Regions from separate parts of the Ralstonia sp. R-29 genome, predicted to be linked through region 2. Evidence: predicted binding sites of a transcription regulator. Region 2 holds the regulator's gene; the other holds the start of a gene.
What was found. The regulator NrdR, encoded in region 2, represses ribonucleotide reductase genes. The targets are predictions, from matches to a motif close to CACNANATNTNGTG.
Positions count from the first base shown of each region.

Region 1 (4,385 bases), 1.6 Mb from region 2:
CAGGAGCGCCGCGTACGCAAGATCGGCGAAAGCCGTGAAGAGCCGGTCGACGTCCGCGTGGTGTGCGCGAGCCACCAGAATCTCGCGCGTCTGGTCGCCGCCGGCCGCTTCCGCGAAGACTTGTTCTACCGCCTGAACGTGCTGGAGCTGCGCATGCCCACGCTGCGCGAGCGTGCTGAAGACGTGCCCGTGCTGGCCGGCGTGCTGCTGGAGCAACTTGCCAACCGCTATGGCGATCCGCGGCCCAAGCGCCTGACGCGTCCGGCGCTGCAGCAACTGTGCGCCTACCCGTTCCCGGGCAACGTGCGCGAGCTGGAGAACCTGCTCGAGCGCGCCTACGCGTTTGCCGAGGGCGAATCGATCGACGTGGATGACCTGGGCGCCCTCGGCGCCGAGATCGAGCGTTCACCGCTGTTCCATCGCACGCGCGAGGCGCAGGCTGCGGCGGCCCATCACTCGACTGCGCCATCGCCGATGGCAGGCTGGGCCGACGCTGCTTACATGCCGGCCTCCGTGCCGAGCCCGATGGGCGCGTTGCAGCCGCTGCAGCCAATGCAGCCGCCGGTGGCACTGTCGGCCGAGCCAGCCCCGGCTGCGCAGCCCTCGGAGCCGCCGCTGCCAAGCGTCGCATTGCCGATCGATCTGCCCGCCTATCTGGAGTCCGTGGAGCGCAGTGTGATCCTTGTGGCGCTGGATCAGACCGGCTTCAACCGTACGGCGGCGGCCAAGCTGCTCGGCTTGTCGTTCCGGCAGTTGCGCTATCGCATGCAGCAGCTTGGCATCCGTGATCCGCGTGATATTGAGCCCGCCAACAACGGCCTGGACGGCCTGAATGGCGATGCCTAAGCCGGGCGCCTTGCACGTCGGTGCCGATGGCTGGGTGGACGGCATGCGGCGCCATCCGTCACCCAACATCGACGCGCGGCCCGACGGCATGCCGATCGACCTGATCGTGCTGCACAACATCAGCCTGCCGCCTGCGCAGTCCGCAGCCGACTTCGGCTCAGACGCTGTGCTCGATTTCTTCACCAACACGCTCGACTGCGACGCGCATCCGTACTTCGATCAGTTGCGGGGTGTGCGCGTGTCGGCGCATTTCTTCGTTCGTCGCACCGGTGAGTGCGTGCAGTTCGCGCCCTGCGATGCGCGCGCTTGGCATGCCGGCGCATCAGATTTCTTTGGCCGACCGCGCTGCAACGATTTTTCCGTCGGCATCGAGATCGAAGGCACGGACGACCTGTCCTTTACCCCCGAGCAATACGCCGCCACCGCATCTCTTGTGCGGGCCATCTGCGCGGCGTATCCGATTGCCGCGATTGCCGGGCACTCGGACATCGCCCCTGGGCGCAAGACCGATCCGGGGCCGTGCTTCGACTGGGCGCATCTGCGCAAGCTCGGCGGCTTCGACGCGGCACTGTTCCCCTATCTGCGCACTCTGAAATAACAGCGGCTGCACCAGTGCAGTGCGGGCCGCGAGGCCTTGTACTGCAGACGAGGTGACGTCTATCGATCTTGCGCCGTCGATTGAAAGAATTATTCTGAAAGGCACAGCGTTGCGACGCCGCAAGCCGGCCCCGCCGACCCGTTGTGCCGCTTGGGATGGCGGGCTTGCGGCGCTGCATTCCGATTGCAAAAGGACCAGTCGCCCGCATCTGTCAAGACTAGGCAAATGCGATCGATCCACTATACTTAGCGCCAATCCCGGGATGAAACACTAGATGTAGTGGTCGCTTTCCGGGATTCTTATTTCGGCGCCACGCGGGGGCGGGCGGTCGGCGGGTCAAGCCGACGCTTGGGGAGCTGAGAAAAGGCAAGGGTCTTTTCCGTCTCATTTCTCCGCGTAGCGCGCGGGTTCGCCAAGGGTATCCACCCGTCGGCGCGCCGATAAACGAACGGTTCAACAGGAGTCCACATGCAGACGGCCCAACCAGAAATCCACTCCGGCACCGCCAACCCCACTCAATTTGCGCAAGGCGCTGGCGGTACGGCCGTGGCCCCCAGCACCGCGTTCGGCGTCAACCTGGCGGACTACAAGATCATCCGTCGCAATGGCGCCGTGGTCGGTTTCGAGCCCTCCAAGATCGCCGTGGCCGTGACCAAGGCCTTCCTCGCCGTGAATGGCGGGCAGGGCGCCGCTTCTGCGCGTGTGCGCGAACTGGTCGAGGGCCTGACCCAGAACGTGGTGCGCGCACTGACGCGCAGCCGCCCCAACGGCGGCACGTTCCATATCGAAGACATTCAAGACCAGGTGGAACTGGCCCTGATGCGTTCGGGCGAGCACGACGTGGCCCGCGCCTACGTGCTGTACCGCGAGCGCCGCGCGCAAGAGCGCGCCCAAGCTGGTGAAACCCTGCAGCAACCGGCCGCCGGCGGCCTGAACGTGACCGACGGCGGCATCACCCGCCCGCTGGACATGGCCGCGCTGCGCAACCTCATCGTCTCGGCCTGCGAAGGCCTGGGCGAAGCGGTGGACCCGGAGCCGATCCTCAAGGAAACGGTCAAGAACCTGTATGACGGCGTGCCGATGACGCAGGTGTACGACTCGGCCATCCTGGCCGCCCGTACCCTGATCGAAAAGGACCCGGCCTACAGCCAAGCGACCGCACGCATTCTGCTGCACACGATCCGCCGCGAAATCCTCGGTCAAGAAGTCACGCAGGCCGAAATGAGCACGCGCTATGCGGAGTACTTCCCGAAGTTCATCCAGCGCGGTATCGAAGCCGAACTGCTGGACGAAAAGCTGGCCCAGTTCGACCTGGTCCGCCTGGGCGCCGCGCTGAATGCCGCGAACGACTTCCAGTTCAACTACCTCGGCCTGCAAACGCTGTACGACCGCTACTTCCTGCACGTGGACGAAGTCCGCATCGAGATGCCGCAGGCGTTCTTCATGCGCGTGGCCATGGGCCTGGCGCTGAACGAGGCCGACCGCGAAGCGCGCGCCATCGAGTTCTACAACCTGCTGTCGTCGTTCGACTTCATGTCGTCCACACCGACGCTGTTCAACTCGGGCACGCGCCGCTCGCAGCTGTCGTCGTGCTACCTGACCACCGTGTCGGATGACCTGGACGGCATTTATGAAGCGCTGAAGGAAAACGCGCTGCTCTCCAAGTTTGCCGGCGGCCTGGGTAACGACTGGACCAACGTGCGTGCACTCGGCTCGCACATCAAGGGCACGAACGGCAAGTCGCAAGGCGTGGTGCCGTTCCTGAAGGTCGTCAACGACACGGCTGTGGCCGTGAACCAGGGCGGCAAGCGCAAGGGCGCAGTGTGCGCGTACCTGGAAACGTGGCACCTGGATATCGAAGAATTCCTGGAGCTGCGCAAGAACACCGGCGACGACCGCCGCCGCACGCACGACATGAACACGGCCAACTGGATTCCGGACCTGTTCATGAAGCGCGTGATGGAAGGCGGCGAGTGGACGCTGTTCTCGCCGTCCACCTGCCCGGACCTGCACGACAAGGTTGGCAAGGCATTCGAGCAAGCCTATCTGGCCTACGAAGACAAGGTCGCGCGCGGCGAGATCAAGCTCTTCAAGAAGATGCCGGCGCTGCAACTGTGGCGCAAGATGCTGGGCATGCTGTTCGAAACCGGCCACCCGTGGATCACGTTCAAGGATCCGTGCAACATCCGCAGCCCGCAGCAGCACGTGGGCGTGGTGCACAGCTCCAACCTGTGCACGGAAATCACGCTGAACACCAACGACAGCGAAATCGCCGTGTGCAACCTGGGTTCGGTCAACCTGGTCGCCCACCTGGTCAAGCAAGCCGATGGCAGCGTCGTGCTGGATCACGAGAAGCTGAAGAAGACCGTGCGCACGGCCATGCGCATGCTCGACAACGTGATCGACATCAACTACTACGCCGTCCAGAAGGCGCGTGAATCGAACCTGCGCCACCGTCCGGTCGGCATGGGCATCATGGGTTTCCAGGACGCGCTGCACGTGCTGCGCATTCCGTACGCTAGCGAAGGCGCGGTGCAGTTTGCCGACACCTCGATGGAAGCCGTGTGCTACTACGCCTATTGGGCGTCGACCGAGCTGGCCGAAGAGCGTGGCCGCTACAGCACCTACGAGGGCTCGCTGTGGGATCGCGGCATCCTGCCGCAAGACTCGCTCAAGCTGCTGGCCGAAGAGCGCGGCGGTTATCTGGAAACGGATATGTCGTCGACGATGGACTGGGACAGCCTGCGCGGCCGCATCAAGCAGTACGGCATGCGCAACTCGAACTGCGTGGCAATCGCTCCGACGGCAACGATCTCCAACATCATCGGCGTGTCGGCCTGTATCGAGCCGACGTACCAGAACCTGTACGTCAAGTCGAACCTGTCGGGCGAGTTCACGGTGGTCAACGACTACCTGGTGCGCGACCTGAAGGCACGCGGCC
Region 1 covers NZ_CP184377.1:2,827,647-2,832,031, reverse strand. The annotation lists gene ACN9M1_RS13340 (sigma 54-interacting transcriptional regulator) at 1-846, shown strand, start outside; gene ampD (1,6-anhydro-N-acetylmuramyl-L-alanine amidase AmpD) at 839-1,444, shown strand; gene ACN9M1_RS13330 (ribonucleoside-diphosphate reductase subunit alpha) at 1,913-4,385, shown strand, end outside.
Region 1: ACN9M1_RS13330 (ribonucleoside-diphosphate reductase subunit alpha) is a predicted target of NrdR. The motif match lies at 1,713-1,726, and genes of this name have one in related genera.

Region 2 (4,385 bases):
GGGCTCCAGGCCGAGTGCCAAACCGGCGTTGTTGACCAGCACATCGACTTCGCGCCAGCCCTCGGGCAGCGAGCCGGGCAGCGCAGCAACGGCGTCCGCATCCAGCACATCCAGCACGATCGGCAGCAGCGCATCGCCCAGTTCGGCCTTGAGCGTATCGAGACGGTCCTGACGGCGACCGGCCGCGATCACGCGGTGGCCTTCTCGCACGAAACGCCGCGCAATGGCCGCGCCAAAGCCGGCTGTGGCGCCGGTCACGAATACGATCATGAGAGTGTCTCCGAGCCTGAAAAAAACGAAGGTCTGAGTTTACCTGAAGCGTTGGAGGCTGTTGCGCCGCAATGTGCGCTGCGACGCGCCCGGTGCCTTGCGGCGGTCATGGGCCTGTCGTACACTCGCGGGCAACCATTCCACCTTGCGCGACTGGCGAATCCTGAGGCTGCTCCCTGCAGCCTCGATATGTGGGCAGCGACCACGAGGAAGCGCAAGGTTTCTGGCGTCATGCACAACGACGCCTGCCGCTCGCCTGGGCAGCGAATGGGAAGCAGGGTGACTTGGGTCCCCGCTGCTCTGTCTCGACAGAACGGTGTCCAAGCCGCGCGCATGTTTCCCGAAGCTCGCCCGCCTCGCCCGACCTACGCCAATTCCGTTTCATTTCAGACCAGACACTCGCCATGTTCGAACGCAGCCGCTATACGATCGACCAGATCGACCCGGAAGTCTTTGCCGCCATCCAGAAGGAAAATCAGCGTCAGGAAGACCACATCGAGCTGATTGCCTCCGAGAACTACACCTCGCCGGCCGTGATGGCCGCCCAGGGTTCGCAACTGACCAACAAGTACGCCGAGGGCTACCCCGGCAAGCGTTACTACGGCGGTTGCGAATACGTGGACGTGGTGGAACAGCTCGCTATCGACCGCGTGAAGCAACTGTTTGGCGCTGAAGCCGCCAACGTGCAGCCAAACTCGGGCTCGCAGGCCAACCAGGGCGTGTTCTTTGCCATGCTCAAGCCGGGCGACACGATCATGGGCATGAGCCTGGCCGAAGGCGGTCACCTGACGCACGGCATGGCGCTCAACATGAGCGGCAAGTGGTTCAACGTGGTCAGCTACGGCCTGAACGCGCAAGAAGACATCGATTACGACGCGCTGGAAGCCCTGGCCCAAGAGAAGAAGCCGAAGCTGATCATCGCTGGCGCATCGGCATTCGCGCTGCGTATCGATTTCGAGCGCATCGGCAAGATTGCCAAGTCGATCGGCGCGTATTTCATGGTCGACATGGCCCACTACGCTGGCCTGATCGCCGCGGGCGTGTACCCGAACCCGGTGCCGCACGCTGACTTCGTCACCACGACCACCCACAAGAGCCTGCGCGGCCCGCGCGGCGGCGTGATCCTGATGAAGGCTGAGCACGAAAAAGCCATCAACTCGGCGATTTTCCCGGGCATTCAAGGTGGCCCGCTGATGCACGTGATCGCCGGCAAGGCAGTGGCGTTCAAGGAAGCGCTGTCGCCGGAGTTCAAGGCTTACCAACAGCAAGTGGTGAAGAACGCCGCCGCCATGGCCGAAACGCTGATGGCCCGTGGCCTGCGTATCGTCTCGGGCCGCACCGAAAGCCACGTGATGCTGGTCGACCTGCGTGCAAAGAACATCACCGGCAAGGAAGCGGAGAAGGTGCTGGGCGACGCGCATATCACCGTCAACAAGAACGCGATTCCGAATGACCCGGAAAAGCCGTTCGTGACCTCGGGCGTGCGCCTGGGCTCGCCGGCGATGACCACGCGCGGTTTCAAGGAAGCCGAGGCCGTGAAGGTCGCGCACCTGATCGCCGACGTGCTGGACAACCCGCACGACGAAGCGAATATCGCTGCCGTGCGCGCCAAGGTGTCCGAGCTGACCAAGCAGTTCCCGGTCTACGGCTAAGCTGTCGACCTGGGTCGAAGGCGCACACGCCCAAGACCACGTAGTACCCTGCCGCGATAGGCCTGCCCGGCTATCGCGGCGTTGTTCTTTTTAGCGCTGTGCGTTCTAGGGTTTCCGAGGAGACCGGCATGAAATGCCCTTTTTGCGGCCACGCGGCCACCCAGGTGATTGAAACCCGCATGTCGGAAGACGCCGACACCGTACGCCGCCGCCGCAAGTGCGAGGCCTGCGATCGCCGCTTCACCACCTACGAACGCATCGAGCTGTTCTTCCCCGCTGTCGTCAAAAAGAACGGCAGCCGCGTCGATTACGACCGCAACAAGGTCAAGGATTCCATGCGCCTGGCGCTGCGCAAGCGCCCCGTGTCCGCCGAGGCCATCGACGAGGCCATCGCGCGCATCGAAGAAAAACTCCTCAGCCACGGCGAGAAGGAAATCGGCAGCGACCGTGTCGGCGAATTGGTGATGCGCGAGCTCAAGCGGCTGGACAAGATCGGGTATATCCGGTTTGCGTCGGTGTACCGCAGCTTTGAGGATGTGGCCGAATTTCGGGATGTCCTCGACGAGATTTCCGCGCCAAGCGTGCGCAAATAGCCTGCTCTGTGGTCAAAGCACGAGCATTGACCACATGTGACAGTTACCCGCCCCAATCCGCACTAACTTGAGCGGCTTCGCTATGCGTCAGCCGCTCCATGTCCACCCGCCCTCGCCCCGCCCGCCAACGCGGCGCCATCCTGATTGAATCGCTCATTGCTCTGGCGCTGCTTTCGCTGGGCGCGGCGGCAATGTTTCACGCGTTCGACTCCATCGAGGCCGCCAGCCATGCCGCGCGCCAACTGAGCGCAAAGGCTCGCCCCCCGCTCGTGCAATCTGCAGCACGCTGACATGACGTACCCGCTTGCCCGGCCCGCGCGTGGCGTGTCGCTGGTGGAACTGCTGGTCGGCATGGTCATCGCCCTGATGGTGCTGGGCATTGCGCTGCAGCTGACCTTGATTGCACGGCAACGCTATCTGCGTCTGGCCGACGAAGCGCTCATGGAAGATCGCGGCATGCAAGCACTGGAGTTGATTCGCGCCGCAGTACAGCAGGCGGGGTGGATAACGGACACGCCCGCGACTTCGCTCGTGCGCCGCTGGCCCCGTGCGAACGATGCGCTGTCGCTGGAGGGTAAAGACAATTGCGGCGGTCCCCACATGCTGTCCGAGTTTGGCTGTAACTCCAACGGAGAGCGTGGCAGCGATGCCTTACTGGTTCGCTTTGCGGGGCGCAGTACACAGCCAGACGGAAAAGCCGAAGACGGTGCCACACGCGATTGCGGTGGCCGCGGCATACCCGAACGCATTGACGGCGCAAGCGATCCCCGCTTGGGATACATGATGTTGTACGTCTCCCGGAGCAACGGGGAGCTGCAATTGATGTGTCGCTCCCTTACCCGGGAGTTCACTGGCGCCCCTAAGGAGACCACCCCAGGCTCCGGCATGGTGCGCGGTATCGACACCCTGCAACTGCTTTACACCATCGCAACACGGCCGGGTGTAGCCCTGTCAGCACGCGGCATGCAAGACACAGATTGGCGCCACGTGCAACAAGTGCACGTGGCTGTGGTCATTCGCGGGGACAACGTCGCTATCAGGCTACCCGAGTCCAACAGAATCACCCTCTTCCCCGGGTTGTCCGCGCAGGCGACCGACCAAGATCTTTACTTCACCCCGACAGACCCACGGCGCAACCGCAGGCTCTTCAACGCCACACTCACCGTACGTAACCCGCTGTACTGCGAGGTGGACGCATGCTGAACTCGAACCCGCTCACGCATGCGCGCGGATTCTCGATCGTTGCCGTCATCGGTGCACTCATCATCGTCAGCCTGTTGATGGTGGCGGCCCTGCATATCGCGCGTGATCAGCGCCGACGCGCCACGCTCTATGCGGATCACGCCCTTGCCATGCGCGAAGCTGAAGCCGCGTTGGCGGCTGCGGAATGCGAGTTGGCGCTCGCCACGAATACCCCCACCAACCACGCTTGCGGAGCGCCGCCGCCCGCCGCGCGCATCGCAGCACTAGACCCGATTACGCTCGCCGGCTTTGTTCCTGGCAGTTGCGGAACTGACGAGTCAACACGTGGCCTGTGCTGGCCAAAGCCAAGTCAAACCGTGCAAGACCTCGCCCACTTTGAGCCCGACCAGAACAACAACAGAAAGGCCAAAGCCGCCGAACTGGACACATTCACCACCGCCGATACGCGCGACAAACCTGCACACCGCGCCCGCTATGTCATCGAGCCCATCCCAGACACCCAGCCCGGACTCTGGACACATGCCGGCGCCGAACGCACGCCCCCACTCTTCCGTATTACCGCCATCGGTTTCGGCAACGACGAGGACGTCAATGTGATGTTGCAATCTGTCTACCGAGCGCGGGCGGTTGCACCATGAAAGCGCAACACATCGGCGCGTGGCTGGCT
Region 2 covers NZ_CP184377.1:781,252-785,636, reverse strand. The annotation lists gene ydfG (bifunctional NADP-dependent 3-hydroxy acid dehydrogenase/3-hydroxypropionate dehydrogenase YdfG) at 1-270, opposite strand, end outside; ZMP/ZTP riboswitch at 410-539, shown strand; gene glyA (serine hydroxymethyltransferase) at 675-1,922, shown strand; gene nrdR (transcriptional regulator NrdR) at 2,051-2,515, shown strand; gene ACN9M1_RS03700 (prepilin-type N-terminal cleavage/methylation domain-containing protein) at 2,614-2,805, shown strand; gene ACN9M1_RS03695 (PilW family protein) at 2,849-3,718, shown strand; gene ACN9M1_RS03690 (pilus assembly protein) at 3,712-4,356, shown strand; gene ACN9M1_RS03685 (pilus assembly protein) at 4,353-4,385, shown strand, end outside.